Regions from separate parts of the Xylophilus sp. PBN-3R genome, predicted to be linked through region 2. Evidence: predicted binding sites of a transcription regulator. Region 2 holds the regulator's gene; the other holds the start of a gene.
What was found. Region 2 encodes LexA, which represses DNA repair genes until DNA is damaged. Its sites were predicted from a motif close to ACTGTATNNNNATACAGT; they were not measured.

Region 1 (9,440 bases), 1.2 Mb from region 2:
GCGCAAGGCCAGGTCCTCGGTGCTGGTGAACGGTGATCTGCCACGCGCCGCGACGATGCGTTCCATGCCCTCCTTCGATAAACCCGCCACCAGCCGCAGCGACAGCCGCACCGCCGGCTGGGACAGCCGCCCTGGCTGCGGCACCTGCGTACCGGGCCAAACCGGCTCGCCCGGCGCCGGCCGCGACGGTTTGCCCTTGTCGGACGCGGGGCGGGGATGCAGTGCCCATTCCACACCGCTGTACAGCGGCGCCTGCGGGCTGTCGTGGCGCTCCAGCACCGAGTCGATGCCGCTCAGCGTGACATCGATCGGCCGCACCTCTACCGCATGGCGCCGGGCGTCCTGCACCAGTTGCGAAGCCGAATAGAAACCCATGGGTTGCGCATCCAGGATGCCCGCCAGGAAACACGCCGGCTCGAAGCATTTGATCCAGCAACTGAGGTAGACCAGCAGCGCAAAACTTGCCGCATGACTTTCGGGGAAGCCGTATTCGCCGAAGCCCTTGATCTGCTCGAAGATGGCGTTGGCAAATTCGGCCGGATAACCCCGGCGGATCATTCCCTGCACCAGCTTTTCCTGGAAGTGATGCACCCCGCCCTTGCGCCCCCAACCCGCCATCGAGCGGCGCAGCTGATCGGCTTCGTCGGCGCTGAATCCGCCGGCGTCCATTGCCAACTGCATCACCTGTTCCTGGAAGATGGGAACACCCAGGGTGCGTTCCAGCGACTTCTTCAATTCGTCCTTCACGTAGAGGATTTCCAGGTCCTCGCGCTCGCGTTTGCGGGCTTTCAGGTACGGATGCACCATGCCGCCCTGGATAGGCCCGGGCCGGACGATGGCCACCTCGACCACCAGGTCGTAGAACTTGCGTGGCAGCAGGCGCGGCAGCATCGACATCTGCGCCCGGCTTTCGACCTGGAACACACCCACGGTATCGGCGGTGCAGATCATGTCGAACACCGCGGCCTGATCCCGGGGAATCTCGGCCATGGTCCAGTCGGTACCGCGCCAGCTGTTGCGGAAATCGATCATGCGGCGCAGGGCCGACAGCATGCCCAGGGCCAGCACGTCCACCTTCATCAGGCCGACGGCTTCGAGATCGTCCTTTTCCCACTGGATGATGGAGCGCCCTTCCATGCTGGCCTGCTCGACCGGCACCAGCCGGGTCAGCGGGCCGTCGGTCAGCACGAAACCGCCCACGTGCTGGCTGAGGTGGCGCGGAAAACCTCGCAGCTGATGGGTCAGTTCGAGCCAATGGTCGACCAGGGGCTGAGGCGCCGACACCCCGGTCCGGGCCTGTACCTCGACCAGTTGTTTTTCCAGGATGTCCTTGTCGAACCAGTAGTGGTCCTTGGCGAAGGCGTCGATCAGCGGCTCGGGCACGCCCAGGGCCGCGCCCACATCGCGGATGGCCATGCGTGACCGATAACGCACCACGGTGGCCGCGATGGCGGCGCGGTCGCGGCCGTACTTTTCATAGATGTACTGGATGACTTCCTCGCGCCGCTGGTGCTCGAAGTCGACGTCGATGTCGGGCGGCTCGTTTCGTTCCTTGCTGATGAAACGTTCGAACAGCAGGTTCGAATCGTCCGGCCGCACCTCGGTGATGCCGAGGCAGTAGCAGACCACCGAATTGGCGGCCGAGCCGCGGCCCTGGCAGAGGATGTGTTCGTCCCGGGCGAACCTCACGATGTCCTCGACCGTCAGGAAGTACATCTCGTATTTCTTGAAGGCGATGAGCCGCAGTTCCTTCAGGATCTGGACCCGCAGCTTGCGCGAAGAGCCATCCGGATAACGCCGCCGGACACCGGCAAGCACCAGGCGGTTGAGCGCCTGTCCGGGGGACAGCCCGGGCGGCACGCTTTCCTTGGGGTAGCGGTAGGAAATCTGTTCCATCCGGAAACTGCAGCGCGCCGCCAGCACCTGGGTGGCCTGCAGAAGTTCGGACGGGTACAGCGTTTCCAGCCGGTCCAGCGGCCGCAGGTAACGCTGGGCATTGCGTTGCAGTGCAAAACCGCAGTCGCCCACCGTCCGGCCTTCGCGCACCGCCGAGATCACGTCCTGCAAGGGCTTGCGGCCGGCCGCGTGCATGTGCACGTCACCGCAGGCCAGCAGCGGCACGCCGGCCGCTTCGCCCGCCTGCTGCAGCATCGATAACCACAGGTCGTCGTCGAAGTCGCAAAGCAGTTCGACGCCCAGCCAAAGCCCGTCTGCACCGAAACGCTCGCAGGTGGCCGACAGGTCGACCGACACCGTGTCGACCTTGCGTACCGGCAGGTAGATACGTTCGCAGCCCGCCAGCAAACGCCAGTCGATGGCGCGGATGTCGTACCGGCCTTTTTCGGCCGCCATGCGCGCCGCGGAGATGGCCTGGCACAGGCCCCCCCAGCCGTCCAGGTCGCGGGCGATGGCGACCAGGCGGGCACCGTCTTCCAGCAGGAACTCGGCCCCGTACAGCAGTTGCAATTCGACCGGTTCGGGCAGGTCGCGGTTGAACTGCCGCAGGCTGTCCCAGGCCCGCACCACACCTGCCACCGAACATTCGTCGGTGATGGCGATGCCCTGGTAACCCAGCTTGAGCGCGCGCATCACCAGTTCGTCCGGGTGCGAGGCGCCGCGCTGGAAACTGAAGTTGCTGATGCAGTGAAGCTCGGTATAGAGAACGGAAAAAGGCGGCGCCAGGGCTGCCTCGACGGCGGGCGGGCGTGCGGGCACAGGAAACCGCAGCACCGAAGGCGGATCGGGCCGCCCCTGCAGGCTGACTTCCTTTTCAGGCATACAGGCCGTGCAGGAACCAGTCGCCGCCTTCGGTTTCCAGTTCGACCGGCATGTCGCGCTGCCGATGCAGTTCCTGGAAAATCCACACCAGACCCGCACCAGGACTCTCGGCAATGAAATAGTCACGCACCGCACGTTGCGGAGCCTTGCCGTCGGGCGATGTCCACCAGCCGGTCTCCAGCCGCTGCGGGCCCGCCACGGTGCGCAGCAGGCCGCGCCACAGCGGCTTGCCCTGGCGGGTTTCCAGGCGCAACGGGTCGGGCAGCAGCCAGCCGGGGTAGATGCCGTCGGCCTGCACGTCGCGGCGGACCGGCGACGGCTTGCCAGGTGCGGTCTTACCGAGAAAGCGGCGCAGGTTCGAACGTGCCGGCAACCACTGCTGCATGCCGTCGGGCCGGTGGTCGGCCTGGGGCACGGCGGCCAGCACGCTGCCCTCGCCCAGCCGCGCGCTGAGGCGTTCGACCAGTTCATGCAGCGCATCGCCCTTGCGGTTGTCCTCGGGCAGGAAACTGAAGCTTGCGCCCCCCCAGGGCGCGGTTTCAAGCGAGCGCAGGCGCAGCCAGCTGGCCGGCGCGAGCATCTTCTGAAGGGCCAGCTTCTCGCCCATCAGGCGCTGGATGTGTGCCGTGTCCTGCAGCGGCTCGGCGGTGCGCAGAAGGAGCTCCTGGAACGGCGGCAGGTCCACGCCGTCGATACGTTTCAGGTCGAGTGTCCATTGCAGTTCGAGGGCCAGCACACCGCGATGGCGGGCACGCAGCCAGATCTGCAACGACTTCAGCAGCCGGCCGGCCGACCACATCAGTTCGGGCGCTCTTTCGGCCAGTGCCGGCAATTCGAGCTTCAGTTCGAAATGCTCAGGCAATTGCAGCCAGGGAAACACCTCGGGCCGACGCAGCCAGGCGACGTCGAGCGCCTCGCGCAGCGGGATGCCGAAACGCCGCGCCACACCGGCACGCGGCAGTTTTTCGACGTCTCCCCAACGCAGGCAGCCCAGGCGTTCCAGCATGTCCAGATGTGGCCGGGCCGCGCTGAGTGTGCACAGCGGCAGGTCGGCAGGGACATCGGCTGGCGGACGCCGATCCGCGGCAAAGAGCCGCAGCCGAGCCAGCGCCGTGACGCTGCTGCTGCCGTCGGCCCGCAACAGGCGGGCTTCGGGTGCCGGGTTGCTCGACAGCATGGCCGCCACCAGCCCGCGCGGGCCACCCCATAGACGTTCGCAGGCCGACACCTCCAGCAGCAATGCCTCGTCGAGCCAGGCCACACGCGGCGTGAACTGCAGCGCCCACCAGCCCAGCGCCTCGCGGGTGGGCAGGGTCGCATCCGGCGGCAGGGGCTCACCCGGCACCACCGGAGCGTGTTCAAGCTGCCACTGCAGGGCGATCCAGCGCATTGGCGGTCTCCTTGGGTGGCAGCACCAGGCGAAGGACGGTGACTCCGGCCGAAGCGACAGGCGCCGTGACAACACCGGGCTGGCGTGTGTCCCGCCGTTGCCGCGCGGCAGCCAGCACCGCCGCCAGCCGCGGCGGATGCGCCGCCACCGACACGGGTGCGGCCAGCGGCGGACCGCGCCGTTTGAGCAGGTGGATGGACAACTGGTCGGGCGTATCGCCCCCTTCGACCAGCAGGCGCAGACGGGCGGGCGATGCATGGCCGGCCTGCGCGGCGGGTCGGAACACCCACAGCAACCGATCAAACTGCGCGGCCGCCAGCTGCAGCCTTCGCAGTTCACCCACCCGCGCCTGCGGCAGCCAGGCCAGCACCGCCGCTACATCGGCGCAGCGCAGCGCCTGTTCGCAGGCCCACAGGCGCGCCTGGGGCGCATCGCACCGCACCCACAACAAGGCCTCCGGCGGCACCCCCTGCGCGGCCAGTGCCGGGCTGAAGGGCTGGTAAGGCGCACCGATCATCGCCACCGGCCGCTCTTGCGCCGCCACCGCACGGCCCAGGGCCGGCAACAACAGCGGCCAGGCAAAGGTCTCGGGGCCGGAATGCAGCACCTCGGTCATGGCCCCCACGGGCCAACCGCCACCAGGCAGTTCGGCATCGAGGGCGGCGAACCCGCTGGATTCAACCGCACCCTCGGCCCGCGCAAGCGATTCGGCGCGCCAGACCTGCCTGAAGCCATCAGGCTGGGCGGCGGCATGGGCATCGAAGGCAGCGAGGGACATGAGAGCGAGACAAAAAGAATGAGAGGAAAAACCACGGACACCTGTATTTTTATACAGTAACGCCATCTGCGATAGGGGCGTCCATGCTTTTTTACGCAGGCACCGGCGAGGTGCGCGAAAATTGCCTGTCATCCAGAGGCCACGGTCCTTTCGTACCGTTCCCGGCCCGCCATCCCTGCACACATCGTTGGCATAGTGATGGTTCACTCCAGAAAGTTTCCGTTTGTCCCGAACGCCAGAATCCCTAAATTCCACTCCGCCCGACTCTCCAAGACCCTCGGGACTGTTCGGCTTTTTCGAGTCGCGGGTGCAGGCTTTCCCGCCTGGCGCGCCGTCCCTGCCGCCGCGTTCCTTCGCAGCCTTCATCTGGCGCTGCACCGAAGGCTCGCGCGGCTGGGTATTGCTGCTGATGCTGCTCACCGCCGCCATCGGCGTGTTCGATGCGGTGCTGTTCGCCGCTCTGGGCCGGGTGGTCGACTGGCTGGGCCAGACCCAGCCCGCAGACCTGTGGGCACAGCGCGGCCCGTTGCTGACCCTGCTGGCGGTGGTCATCGCGGCCAGCGTGGGGGTGGTATGGCTGCAGACCACGGTGCAGCACCAGGCCCTGGCCATCAACTTCCCGATGCGCCTGCGCTGGAACTTCCACCGACTGCTGCTCGGCCAGAGCATGACCTTCTACCAGGACGAGTTCTCGGGCCGCATCACCTCCCGCATGATGCAGACCGCCCTGGCGGTACGCGACCTCATCTTCACCGTATGCGAAGTGGTGGTCGGCATGCTGATCTACATCGTCACCATCATGGTGTTCGCAGCCGCCTTCGACATTCGTCTGGTGCTGCCCTTCGCCGTCTGGCTGGTGGCCTATGCCTCGGCCTGTGTGTATTTCGTGCCGCGCGTCGCCAGGGTCGGCCGCGAACAGGCCGATGCCCGCTCGCTCATGACCGGCCGTGTGAGCGACGCCTACACCAACATCGCCACCGTCAAGCTGTTCTCGCATTCGCAGCGCGAGGCCGGCTTCGCCCGCGAAGCCATGCGGGAATTCCAGGGCACCGGTTTTGCGCAGATGCGGCTGGTCAGCAGCTTCGAGACCGTCAACCATGCCCTGTCGATGTCGCTCATCATCGGCGTGGCCGGCTGTTCGCTCTGGCTCTGGACCCACAGCCTGGTCGGTGTGGGCGCCATCGCCGCGGCCACCGCCATGGCCTTGCGGCTGAACGGCATGGCCCACTGGATCATGTGGCAGCTGAGCAGCATGTTCGAAAACGTCGGCACCGTGCAGGACGGTATCAAGACGCTGTCCACCCCACAGGCCGTGCTGGACGCGCCAGCCGCCCCGGCCCTTGCCGTGCCGCGCGGCGAGGTGCGTTTCGAGAACATGCGTTTCTCTTACCCGGTGGCGGCCAACGCACCGGCAGACGCACCGCCGCCCCGCCCCATCGTCGACGGCCTGGACCTGGTCGTGAAGCCGGGTGAAAAAATCGGCCTGGTCGGCCGTTCGGGTGCAGGCAAATCGACGCTGGTCAACCTGCTGCTGCGGTTCTATGAACTCGACAACGGCCGCATCCTCATCGACGGCCAGGACATCGCCGGCATCACCCAGGACAGCCTGCGCGCCAACATCGGCATGGTCACGCAGGACACCTCGCTGCTGCACCGCTCGGTGCGCGACAACATCGCCTACGGCCGGCCGGATGCCGACGATGCCGCCATCCGCCATGCGGCGGAACGGGCCGAAGCCGCCGGTTTCATCGGCCAGTTGTCGGACGCCAAGGGACGCACCGGTTACGACGCCCATGTGGGCGAACGCGGCGTCAAGCTGTCGGGAGGCCAGCGGCAACGCATCGCCATCGCCCGCGTGATGCTGAAGGACGCGCCCATCCTGCTGCTGGACGAAGCCACCAGCGCACTCGACTCGGAAGTGGAAGCGGCGATCCAGCAAAGCCTTTACCGGCTGATGGAAGGCAAGACCGTCATCGCCATCGCGCACAGGCTGTCGACGATTGCCGCGATGGACCGGCTGGTGGTGCTGGACGGCGGGCGCGTTGCCGAGGTGGGCGATCACCGCACGCTGATGGCCGCGGGCGGGATCTATGCGCGCCTGTGGGCGCATCAGAGCGGCGGGTTCCTGGGGGAGTCCGTCGAGGACTGACAGGCCGGCCCCTTTTCAATCGTTCGAGATCTTTCGCTCCAGGACGATCTTCTTCCACTTGGCAGCATCCACCGCGACCATCGTGGCGAACTGCTGCGGCGTTCCGCCCGCAGGCTCGACGCCCAGACTGGCCAGCTTGGTTTTCACCTCCGGGTCGGCCAGCACCTGATTCGCGGCGCTGTTGATGCGGGTCACCAGTTCGGCCGGCAATGCCCTGGGACCGTAGATGCCGAACCAGGTGTTGGATTCATAACCCGGCAACACCTCGGCGATGGGTTGCAGGTTGGGCGCCAGCGGGCTGCGCTTGAGGGTGGTCACACCCAGCGCGCGCAGGCGTCCGTCGCGCACGTGGGGCATGCCGGTGGGCAGCGAATCGAACAACACGTCGATGTTGCCGGCGATCAGGTCGGGCATGGCCAGCGCGGTGCCCTTGTACGGGATGTGGGTGACGAACACGCCTGCCTGCGCCTTGAACAGTTCGGCCGTCAATTGCACGATGGTGCCGTTGCCGCTGGATGCGTAGTTGAGCTTGCCAGGGTTCTTTTTTGCGTAGTCGATCCACTCACGCACCGTGTGGGCGGGCGAATTGCTGGGCACCAGCATGACCGAGGGCGCGTCGCCCACGTGGGCGATGGGCGTGAAGTCGCGCACCGGGTCGAAAGGCATCTTCGCACCCAGCGCCGGGCCGATGGAATGGGTGCTGGTGGTCGTCAGCAGCAGCGTGTAACCGTCCGACGGGGCTTTGGCCGCCAGGTCGGAGCCGATCACTCCGCCCGCGCCGGGTTTGTTGTCGATGACGATCGAGCCGCCGAGCTTTTCGGCGATCTTCGGCGCGAGGGTGCGGGCGAACAGGTCGGTGGCGCCGCCGGCCGGGAAGGGAACGATCAGCCGGATCGGTTTGTTGGGATAAGCCTGGGCCATGCAGGCGGATACGGCACCCAGACAAAAAGTGAGAGCGATGCCTCGAAGCAGACGAGCGGGATTCATGCGGCTGGAAGAAATTGAAGAATGACGAAAAAGGTGACCGGTCACGAATTTAACTCGCCGCAATGTTCGTACCTGCCTGTCCGAATACCCGGCCATAGGGTATTCATCCGCGATGACCGGGCACTTACCCGCGTGGCACCCGCATCGGAGAAGCCTAGTCTCGCCCCACCCCGACACATCCGTCTGGGTGCTGCCCGCGCACGGCTGTTTTCAAGGGGAATTTCATGACCGTCGGTCTTTTCTGGACTTTGTTCGCAGGTTTCATCCTGGGCATGTTGATGAACGCCTTCCATCCCATGCGCCTGGCCACCGGTCTGAAAGCCCTGCTGCTGGCCTGCGGCATCGGCATCGTCGGCGCGCTGGCGGTGAGTTTCGCCGGCCAGGGCATGAAGCTCTGGGACCAGGAAGCCATGGGCGCATTCGTCGGCGCGCTGGTCGGCGCTGGTGCGCTGCTGATCGCCGCGCGTTATTTCGTGGGTGGCCCGGTCGCCACCCCACCCGCGATTGCCGCTGGCTGAAGAGCCGGAAGGAACCTGCTCAGGCCCGGCGTCCGAGTGTCAGCCGGGTCATCAGGTAGGCCGCCACCGCACAGGCGGCGATCGCCACCAGCATCGGCCGGGCGGTTCCGTCCAGGAAAAGGCCCGAGATCGTCACCACCACCGCTCCGGTGACGAACTGCAGGGTGCCCATCAGGGCCGATGCGGTGCCGGCGATGGCACCGTGGTCTTCCAGCGCCAGCACCGCGGTGGTCGGCACGATGAGACCCAGAAATCCGTAGCCCACGAACAGCAACGCCACCATCACCGGCAGGTTGCCGACGCCTGCCACGCTCAATGCGGCCAGCACGACCATGGTGACAGTGAAACCGGCGACGGCACCGGACACCAGCCGCTTCAAGCCGAAACGGCGGCTGAGTTTTCCGGTGAACTGCGACACGCCGATGAACGACGCCGCATTCAGCGAGAACGCCAGGCTGTACTGGCGCGGCGTCAGCCCGTAATGGTCGATCAGCACGAAGGACGAATGCGCCAGATAGGCAAAGAAGCTCGACATGCCGAATGCGCCGATGAACACCAGGCCCAGGAAATGGCGGTCTTGCAGCAGTTGCGCATAGGCGGCCACGGCACCGCGCACGCTGCTGCCCAGACGCTCTTCAGGCGGCCGGGTTTCCGGCAGGCTGGTGCCTAGCAGCACCAGGCCCAGCAGGGAAGCGACCAGCACCGTCCAGAACACGCCGCGCCAGCCGAAGAACTCGATCACCAAGCTGCCGGCGAGCGGCGCCAGGATGGGCGACACACTGAAGACCAGCATCAGCAGCGACATCAGGCGCGCCGCTTCGTTGCCTGTATGAAGGTCGC
Region 2 (9,440 bases):
TTGAGGGCGCAGCGTCCCGTATCCCTTCCTTCTCATCAAAACCAAGCTCTCGCCCATGGACAGCAAACTCATCGCACTGCTGGTCTGCCCGGTCACCAAGGGTCCGCTCATCGTAGACCTGGAACGCCAGGAACTGGTGTCGCGCAGCGCCCGCCTGGCCTACCCGATCCGCGACGGCATTCCCATCCTGCTCGAAGTCGAGGCACGCACGCTCAGCGACGAAGAGCTGGGCCTGTGACCATGGCTGCAGGCGCCACCACGCCGGCCTTCACCGTGCTGATTCCGGCACGCCTGGCCTCCACCCGCCTGCCGGCCAAACCGCTGGCCGACATCGGCGGCCTGCCGATGGTGGTGCGTGTTGCGCGGCAGGCGCTGAAATCCGGCGCCGCGCGCACGGTCGTGGCGGCCGACGACCGCCGCATTGTCGATGCCTGCCGCCAGCACGACATTGAGGCGCTGATGACCCGGCCGGACCATGCCAACGGCAGCGACCGGCTGGCCGAAGCCTGCGACCTGCTCGGCCTGCCGGACGACGCCATCGTCGTCAACGTGCAGGGGGACGAGCCGCTGATGCCGCCCGAGCTCATCGCGTCGGTCGCGCAGTTGCTGCATGAACGTCCGCAAGCCGACATCGCCACCGCTGCGCACCCCATCCATTCGCTCGATGACTTCTGCAACCCCAATGTCGTGAAAGTGGTGTGCGACCGCAGCGGCCTTGCGCTCTATTTCAGCCGCGCGCCCATCGCCTGGCAACGTGACGGCAGCCAGCCGGGCGCAGCGGTCCTGCCATCGCCAGCACCACTGCGGCATGTCGGCATCTACGCTTACCGTGTGGGTTTCCTGCGGGCTTTTCCGAACCTCGAACAGGCTCCTCTGGAAATCACCGAAGCACTCGAACAGCTCCGCGCCCTATGGCACGGGCGCCGGATCGCTGTATTTGTAACAGCAGCAGCACCCGGCGGGGGCGTCGACACGGCGGAAGATCTGAAGCGTGTCAGGGCGCTGCTGACCTAGGGCAAACCGGGGCATTTGCCTCTGGGGCGCGAAGGTTTCGCGAAAGGTGTGCATGTTATTCTCGACTCAAGCGAGAGCACCATGCCCACCCCCTTCACGGGAGTGTGTGCGGCCAGCGGTGCCACAGATTTTTACTATTCGAGGAATTTCATGAGACTGATTCTGCTGGGCGCGCCGGGCGCCGGTAAAGGCACGCAAGCTGCTTTCATCTGCCAGAAATACGCCATCCCACAAATTTCGACCGGCGACATGCTGCGCGCAGCAGTCAAGGCCGGCACGCCGCTGGGCCTGCAGGCCAAGGCCATCATGGAGTCCGGCGGACTGGTCAGCGACGACCTGATCATCAACCTGGTCAAGGAACGCATCGCCCAGCCCGATTGCGCTAAGGGCGTGTTGTTCGACGGCTTCCCCCGCACGATTCCCCAGGCCGACGCCATGAAAGCCGCCGGCGTCAAACTCGACTTCGTGCTCGAAATCGACGTGCCGTTCAGCGACATCGTCGAACGAATCAGCGGTCGCCGTTCGCACCCTGCATCGGGCCGCACCTATCACCTCAAATTCGCTCCGCCCAAGGTGGAAGGCAAGGACGACCAGACCGGCGAAGACCTGATCCAGCGCGAAGACGACCGGGAAGCGACCGTGCAGAAACGGCTGGACGTCTACAGCGCCCAGACCCGTCCGCTGGTCGAGTACTACTCCAGTTGGGCAGCGCAGGACCCTGCGGCCGCGCCCAAGTACCGCAAGATCAGCGGCGTAGGTTCTGTCGAGCAGATCACCGCCCGGGCCTTCGAAGCCCTGTCGAGCTAAAGCAGCCCCGTCAAGACGCGATCAGCCGCAGCTGCATCGCGATCCTGGCCTTGGCGGGCGGCAGTGCAGCCTCCGCCGAGCCTGGCACCACCGATTCGGCATCCCCCAGGCTGCATCGGCTGCCGATCTCCACCGGCACGCCCAGCGATCTTGCTTCCGCGAGTGCCTCTTCAAGCCGATGGTGCAGGCTGGCATTGCCGGTACCGCCCACCACCAGACCCTTTACGCCCGCGGCGAGCAAAGCGTGTACCTCTGCACCGGTCGCGCCCGCATGGCTGGTGATCCACGCCACCCACGGCAACGGCTGCCGGGCGGCGAGCCAGGCCTCCAGCCCGGCCAGGGCCTTGGGTTGAAAGGCTGCATCCGACATCGGCCATGGGCGTTCCTGCAGCACGCTCCCGTTCTCCACGCGTGCCAACGCACCAGCATCACCGGCCTCGAAGGCATCCGGGCGCAGCGGGTGCACCTTTCGAACCTCGCTCCCCGTGAAAAGGCGGCCGGCAAACATGACCAGGACACCACGCAAGTCAGCATGCGCTGCGACCATCAATGCATCGCGCAGATTGCCGGGACCGTCGGGCGTCCGGTGGGTGGAGGGATACATCGCGCCCGTCAGCACCACCGGCTTTGCAGGGGACAGCGTGGCGGACAGAAAGTACGCCGTTTCTTCCAGTGTGTCAGTACCGTGGGTCACCACCACGCCGGCCACGTCGTCTTGTGCGACCCAGTGAGCCACCCGCAGCGCAAGCTGCAACCAGAGAGCTCCGTCCATGTCCTTGCTGTCGACCTGCGCGACCTGCTCGGTCAGCACCTCGAATGCCAACGGCAGACCCGCACCTGCCACCAACGCATCCACCGACACCTCGCCCGACCGATAACCGCGCGGCGCCGAAGCATCGCCCACACCCGCAATCGTCCCGCCCATCCCTAAAACGACAATTTTCATCGATTCACACAACGCCGGTGCTTGCCAGCGCGAAAAAACTGTTTAAAAATACAGGTACTGGATATCCAGACAGCCCGCTTACCGGAGTTGCCATGATCGACCTGCCTTCCCCCGTCAAACTTACCGCGCGCCAGCAGCAAATTCTGGAACTCGTCCAGAACGCCATCGCCAGAACCGGTGCCCCGCCCACGCGCGCCGAAATCGCTGCAGAACTCGGTTTCAAGTCGGCCAACGCAGCCGAAGAACACCTGCAGGCCCTGGCGCGCAAGGGCGTCATCGACCTGGTCAGCGGCACCTCGCGCGGCATCCGGCTCAAGAACACGCATTCTGCCGGTGCGGCACTGCAATCCACCACCAGCCGGGCGCAGCAGCTGATGCTGGCCATCCCGGGCCTGTCCCAGCTGGCTCTGCCGCTGGTGGGCCGGGTGGCGGCGGGCTCGCCCATCCTGGCGCAGGAACATGTCGACCAGACGTACCACGTCGAAGGCAGTCTGTTCCAGCACCGGCCTGACTACCTGCTCAAGGTGCGAGGCATGTCGATGCGTGATGCGGGCATCATGGACGGTGACCTGCTGGCCGTGCAATCCACACGCGAGGCCCGCAACGGCCAGATCGTGGTGGCCCGGCTGGGTGAAGAGGTCACGGTCAAGCGCTTCCAGCGCACCGCCCGCGGCATCGAACTGCATGCCGAGAATCCGGACTATCCCACCATCATGGTGGCCCCGGACGAGGCCTTCGAAATCGAAGGCCTGGCCGTTGGTCTCATCCGCAACACCATGCTGATGTAGTCACAAGCCGCGGCGAGAGGTGGCGGGCGTTCGGTTGGGGGCTTCGGTTTGAAGCGAAGCCCCCCGGCAACCCTCGCGCTGCGGTTTTTGCTTTCCTGAATCCTGCCTGTGTCCGACAACCACCGTTGCGATGGCGTAGCGCCAGTCGCCCAGGAGTTTTCACATGGGATTTGCCGCTTCTTCCCTGGTTTCCGTCATGTCGTCCAGCGCCAGCGCGGCGCTGCGTCCGCGATCGGGCAGGCACTGGATGGCTCCGCTCACCGGCTGGCTCGCGCGCCGGGTGCCTCTTTCTTCAAACGCCCTCATCTCCGCAACAGGGGCAGGTATCGAACCACCGCCAGCCGCTGAAATCGTGATGCCTTCCCCGCCAAACCGCCCAGCGCTCCGGGTGCTGAAGGTGGTGGACGGAACTTCGCGCCAATGTGCGGGGCGCATGGTCATATCGGGCCGCATGGCCGATGTATGCGCCGAACTTGATCGCCTCGCGGCCCGCGAGGCCCAGCGCACGATGGACCCGAGAGCCAACAGCAACTGAACACAGCAGACCAAAACTCACGTTTTTGCGGAGCGCGCCGTCGTGAGACCGCGTTGTAGCGAGGCACAATCACGAAGATGAATATCGTGATCCTCGACGACTATCAGGATGCGGTGCGCAAGCTGCCGTGTGCCTCCCGCCTGGACCCCTACTCCGCAAAGGTATTCACCAATACGGTGAAAGGCATCGGCCAATTGTCGGTCAGGCTGCGGGACGCCGACGTCATCGTGCTGATACGGGAACGCACGCAGATCAGCCGGCAACTGGTCGAAAAACTTCCCCGTCTCAAGCTCATCGCGCAGACCGGCAAGGCTGGACCGCACATCGATGTAGAGGCCTGTACCGAGCGCGGCATCGCCATCGCCGAAGGTGTCGGCTCGCCAGTCGCACCGGCCGAACTGACCTGGGCGCTCATCATGGCGGCGATGCGGCGCGTACCGCAATACATCGCCAACCTGAAGCACGGTGCGTGGCAGCAGTCCGGATTGCGCGCTGCGTCCATGCCTCCCAACTTCGGGGTCGGAATGGTCTTGAGGGGAAAGACGCTGGGCGTCTGGGGTTATGGCCGCATCGGCCAACTGATTGCCGGCTATGGTCGCGCGTTCGGCATGAACGTACGCATCTGGGGCCGAGAAGGTTCGCGCGCCAAGGCGCTGGAAGACGGCTACCAGGTGGCGTCCACGCGCCAGGAGTTCTTCGAGCAATGCGACATCGTGTCTGTGCATCTGCGGCTGAACGAAGAGACCCGCGGCAGCATCACGCTTGACGATCTGTCACGCATGAAGCCGACAGCACTGTTCGTCAACACATCGCGTGCCGAACTGGTTGAAACCGATGCGCTCATCGCCGCGCTCAACCGGGGCCGTCCCGGAATGGGTGCCGTTGATGTCTTCGAAGCGGAACCGCCGCTTCAGGGCCACGCCCTGCTGCGCCTGGAAAACTGCGTCTGCACACCGCATATCGGATATGTGGAACAGGACAGCTACGAGTTGTATTTCGGCGCAGCGTTCGAGAACGTGGTGAACTACATCAAGGGTTCGCCGACCAACATCCTGAACCCTGGCGCGCTGCAGGTCCGCCGCTGAAACGACTGCAGCGGACCGGCGTCCGCGTCAGCGTTTGGTTTCCTTGTCGATCGGCGGCAAGGCAACATCGAACATGTCGAAATCGATGATGTGAGGGTCGGCCGCCGCCTCCGGTGAGCTACGACCCGGGAGTTCGGTGTCGGGAATGGCCAGATCGTCGAACGAAACCTGAAGATCCTGCGTGGGATCGGACGAAATGCCAAACTCCAAGGGAACACCCAGATCAAGCCCCGGACTGCCGAACGAGGTTTCTTCCGGCTCGAACTCGAAATCCAGCTTGGTCTCTTGTGCTGCTTCCGGCGCGGCAGCGGCGAAAGTCGGCGCAACCATGGTGACTGCAGTCGCCACCGCCGCGGTCTCGGCCATTGCGGAGGGCGCAGCTGCAGGTGCCGGAACTGGGGCAAGCGATGGAGCAATAGCAGGCGGAACAGCCAGCTTCACGCCAGAACTCGCACCATGCTCGATCTTCGCGATCTCATACAGCAGAAGCAGTTCACGATAGGCTTCAAGCTGGAACGGCGGATGAGCGCCCTCGCCGATGTGACGCACAAGCAGGGACTCTATGAGGTCGAGCACTTCCGGCAGCGTCCATACCTGCGCTATGCGTTGCAACACATCGTTATACGAAGCGAGGTCTTTCGTCGCCTTCTGGAAACCGGCAAATGGCGGCACATCTGCATTGAATACGGCATTGAAGTCGTTGCGCAGCTTGCGGTACGGCTCCGTCTCACTGAGCGTATGGAAGAGTTTGAGCAGGTCGAGGTAGGCCACCGGACTGGTGCCCGGGTGCAACGCTATGTATTCCTGCAACAACTCGATTGCCTGTTCGTATTGACCGAGAGAAGCAAAAAAATCGGCGTTTTGCTGCACATCCGCGAGTTCGTTAGCCGAACCATTACGCAACTGGCGCGCCGCCCGCATGGCCGCTTCGGCCGAATTCAATTGCGCCGGCGGCTGTTCCGACGGCAGATGAGAGGCAACAAAAGCGGACGCACCCTGCTGAACGCCATCGACGCCGGGCGCAGCCTGCCTGGCGGCGGGCGCAGGCACGGCGTTGTCGGGAAACTGCGACTGCAGTACCGGTTCCTCCAGGGGGTACAAGAAATCCACTGGCGCAGGCTGTGTGTCGACGAAACCCTCACCAAACGCCGTGACGGCATCGGCGCCGAACACCGACGCTTCCGCACGCTTGCGCCAGCGCAAAGGCATGCCGCCTTTTCGACGCCAGGCGACCAGTCCGCCCACGACGCCTCCCACTGCCAGCAAACCCAGCGCGGCCCACAGCGCCATCCAGAATGTCTCGCTGGAACTCTGCGCCTGGCTGAGTTGCCCCTGCAGCTCCGCTTCGCGGCTGCGGGCGATACGTGCGCTGTTCTGCAGCGTCTTTACCTGCTTTTCGAGTGCCAGCACACGCTGTTCGGAATCGACGTCCGACACTGGAACGCCTTCAACGCCGCCCAGTGACCGCCACAGGGCGGCTGCAGCGGCACGCTGTTCCGCCGTGGTCGTCAGCGTCGGGCCGGTCATATCGGACGAGACCCTCAATGGCAGCACCTGTTCCTGCAGCCAGTCGGCAGGGGACTGCAGTTCCAGACGGGCGCCCCGCGAAGCCGCCGGAGCCGTCGGTGTTACCGCCGCCGTTGACATCGCCGGTGACGCCGCGCGTTTAGCGGACTCAATACGTCTGGCGGTCCTGGCGTTTTCTCTGGAAATGCCGTCCGACGCTGACGCGGGTGCGGTAACGACGGAACGCGCGGCAGGGAGCGGAACGGAATAAATCGACGGGGATGCAGGTCGAACCGCACCGGACGAAACGAGAGGTCTCACCTCTGCTGCAGCAGCACTGGTCGCTTCGATCGGAGACGAGGACAGGATCACGAACCGACGTGAAACCGCCGGGCTGCAACCCGCACGCAGGACCACCGAAACAACCGGTTCGTTGACCGGAACGTTGCTGGAAATCTGTACCGAAGCCTGCAATGCCTGCGAACCCGGCCTGGTGTTCACGCGAACCCGCGACGGATCGACGCGGGTGTCACCGTAGAAAACGTCGGCGGAGACACAGGCCGAGGCCGGATCCGAGCCGGCATCGAGCGCGAGGTCGAAGCCGAGGTCCAGGGCTTGGCCGACGACCGCATCGCCGCGCGCCGTTCCGATCGAAAGAGCTTGGGCATCGACCACAGCCATGAGAACGGCCGCACCGACAAGGGCCCGCAGACGATCACTCATGCGCGAGATTTCCACGCTGCTGCGGAAGGCCGGCAAAACTTGATGTCCGTAAAAGATGAAAATCCATGGGTAAGTGATATCCGCGGCGCATGAGGTTAACGGCCACCCGATTTTGTCACACACACCGGAAAATGGCAGACCGGATAATCAGCCATCCAGATGGGGTGTGGTCGGAAACTTCGGCCATACCTGAGTCGGTAGCAGCATTTGCTCAACGTTTTCCCTGAAATTCCATGCCCGCAGAACTCAGAAGTCATTCACAAGGTCAGACCATGGTTCTGACCCTGCACAACCCGCAGTCTCGCAATGCGATGGATACCGGTGTCTATGCGGCAGGAGTCGAGGCTTTGAACGCCGCCGGAGACAATCAGGATATCCGAACGGTGGTGGTGGTCGGCGCCGGGAACACATTCTCGGCCGGTCCCGATTTGCAACGATTGCGGGATAACCTTAGCGAGCCACGACAACTGCAGGCCGATTCTGTCGACGCCTTCCATCTTTTCGTCGAAACCGTCAATACGTTTCCGAAGCCCGTGGTCGCGGCGGTCGAGGGTATGGCCGCAGGAGCGGGGTTTTCGCTCGCATTGGCCTGCGACATGATCGTCGCAGCCCGTGACGCCGTTTTTTCGATGCCTAACGGCGCTATCGGGTTGACCCCCGGCGGCGGCGCCACCTGGCATCTGGTCCGGTCGATGCCGCTAAGCATGGTCCTCGAGGTCGCGCTACTCGGAACCGAATTGCCAGCCGAACGGCTGCACGCACTGGGCATCATCAACCGGCTCAGCACGCCGGGGTCTGCGCTGCAGGATGCGATGCTGCTGGCAGAGGCGCTGAACCGGTGTGCGCCGGATGTTGTCGAGGCCACCAAAGAAATGCTGGCCACCGCCAGCCGAAGCACCCTTTCAGATCACCTCGCCTCCGAGCGCGAACAGCTTCTCGAAAGCTGCGGGCACGCCAATTCCGGAATCGGCATCAACCCGTTTGTGCATAAGTAAAGTCCGCGTTTCATCTAGAGGCCCGGCATGCTTCCCATGCTTGTGGTGCAGCGTCCGAACGGTTTGTAGGATCGCATCCATTTGTCTGACGAAAGCGGGCCAGAGGGCTTTTGCCTCGACATACTGTGGACTCCTTATCCGGAGATCACATCATGAAAACAAACTCCCGCGTCAGAATCGTTTCCACCGCCCTGGCACTGGGCGCTGCAGCATTGTCGTTCTCGGCTTCCGCCCAGACCTCGACCGCGCCGGCAGCAAAGGGTGAAGGCACATTCCAGCGCGCCGAAGACGCAACCAAGCGTACGGCTAAACGAGCAGGACACGCTGTTTCCAAGGGTGCCCACAAGACGCACGACGCCGTGGAACACACCGGCGAAAAGATTGGTTCCAAGCTGCCGCCGGCACCGCGCGACCAAGGTCTCGACGCCCAGGGCGTCAAGAAAAACCCTCAGTAATTCTTTAAAGGAGCCCAGAGCATGAGCATCGAAGACAACCAGGACGCCAGCCTTTTCGCCAACCACAGCATCGATCCCGATGGCACCGTCGGCAAGGCTGCGGCATCGGCCCACGACACCGTGGATCGCGCCGCACAGTGCGCCCAGGATGCCTTCGACCGCGCGCATGCCTGCCTCGACGAAGCCGTCGAGGCCCCGCGTAATGTCATCCGGAACAATCCGGTGGCTGCAGTGGTGCTGGCACTGTCCGTGGGTTTCCTGTGGGGCCGGCTCGGCGGCTCGCGCGATTAAGCGTCCAGGCCCAAACTCCACAGACAAAAAGCCCCCGGCCGTCATGGCCGGGGGCTTTTTGCATTTGTAAGCCAAACGGCTCAGTCGCCGACGGGCTCGGGCTGGACCACTCGTTCCCCTTCTTCATCGAAGGGAACACCGGCAGGTTCGACCAGGCCTTCACCGGGCGCCGGCGGATCCTGCTCGTCCAGCAGTTCTTCGTCGATGTCTTCGGCGCCTGGGTCGGCGGGGGGGAATTCAGGGTTTCCGGGTTGGTTCATGTCTCGCGCTCCTTGTGGAAAAGATCGAGACATTC

Region 1: a site for LexA is predicted at 4,987-5,004, ahead of imuA (translesion DNA synthesis-associated protein ImuA). Genes of this name have one in related genera too.

The regions. Positions count from the first base shown of each region.
Region 1 covers NZ_CM173225.1:2,015,523-2,024,962, reverse strand. The annotation lists gene AC3ANW_RS09600 (error-prone DNA polymerase) at 1-2,778, opposite strand, end outside; gene AC3ANW_RS09595 (DNA polymerase Y subunit UmuC family protein) at 2,771-4,168, opposite strand; gene imuA (translesion DNA synthesis-associated protein ImuA) at 4,137-4,946, opposite strand; gene AC3ANW_RS09585 (ABC transporter ATP-binding protein) at 5,230-7,095, shown strand; gene AC3ANW_RS09580 (Bug family tripartite tricarboxylate transporter substrate binding protein) at 7,111-8,082, opposite strand; gene AC3ANW_RS09575 (hypothetical protein) at 8,307-8,600, shown strand; gene AC3ANW_RS09570 (multidrug effflux MFS transporter) at 8,620-9,440, opposite strand, start outside.
Region 2 covers NZ_CM173225.1:3,194,591-3,204,030, forward strand. The annotation lists gene lpxK (tetraacyldisaccharide 4'-kinase) at 1-4, shown strand, start outside; gene AC3ANW_RS15165 (Trm112 family protein) at 56-238, shown strand; gene kdsB (3-deoxy-manno-octulosonate cytidylyltransferase) at 241-1,014, shown strand; gene adk (adenylate kinase) at 1,165-1,821, shown strand; gene AC3ANW_RS15180 (asparaginase) at 1,832-2,767, opposite strand; gene lexA (transcriptional repressor LexA) at 2,860-3,555, shown strand; gene AC3ANW_RS15190 (hypothetical protein) at 3,719-4,090, shown strand; gene AC3ANW_RS15195 (D-2-hydroxyacid dehydrogenase family protein) at 4,168-5,175, shown strand; gene AC3ANW_RS15200 (type IV pilus assembly protein FimV) at 5,203-7,404, opposite strand; gene AC3ANW_RS15205 (enoyl-CoA hydratase family protein) at 7,677-8,399, shown strand; gene AC3ANW_RS15210 (hypothetical protein) at 8,552-8,854, shown strand; gene AC3ANW_RS15215 (hypothetical protein) at 8,876-9,145, shown strand; gene AC3ANW_RS15220 (hypothetical protein) at 9,226-9,405, opposite strand.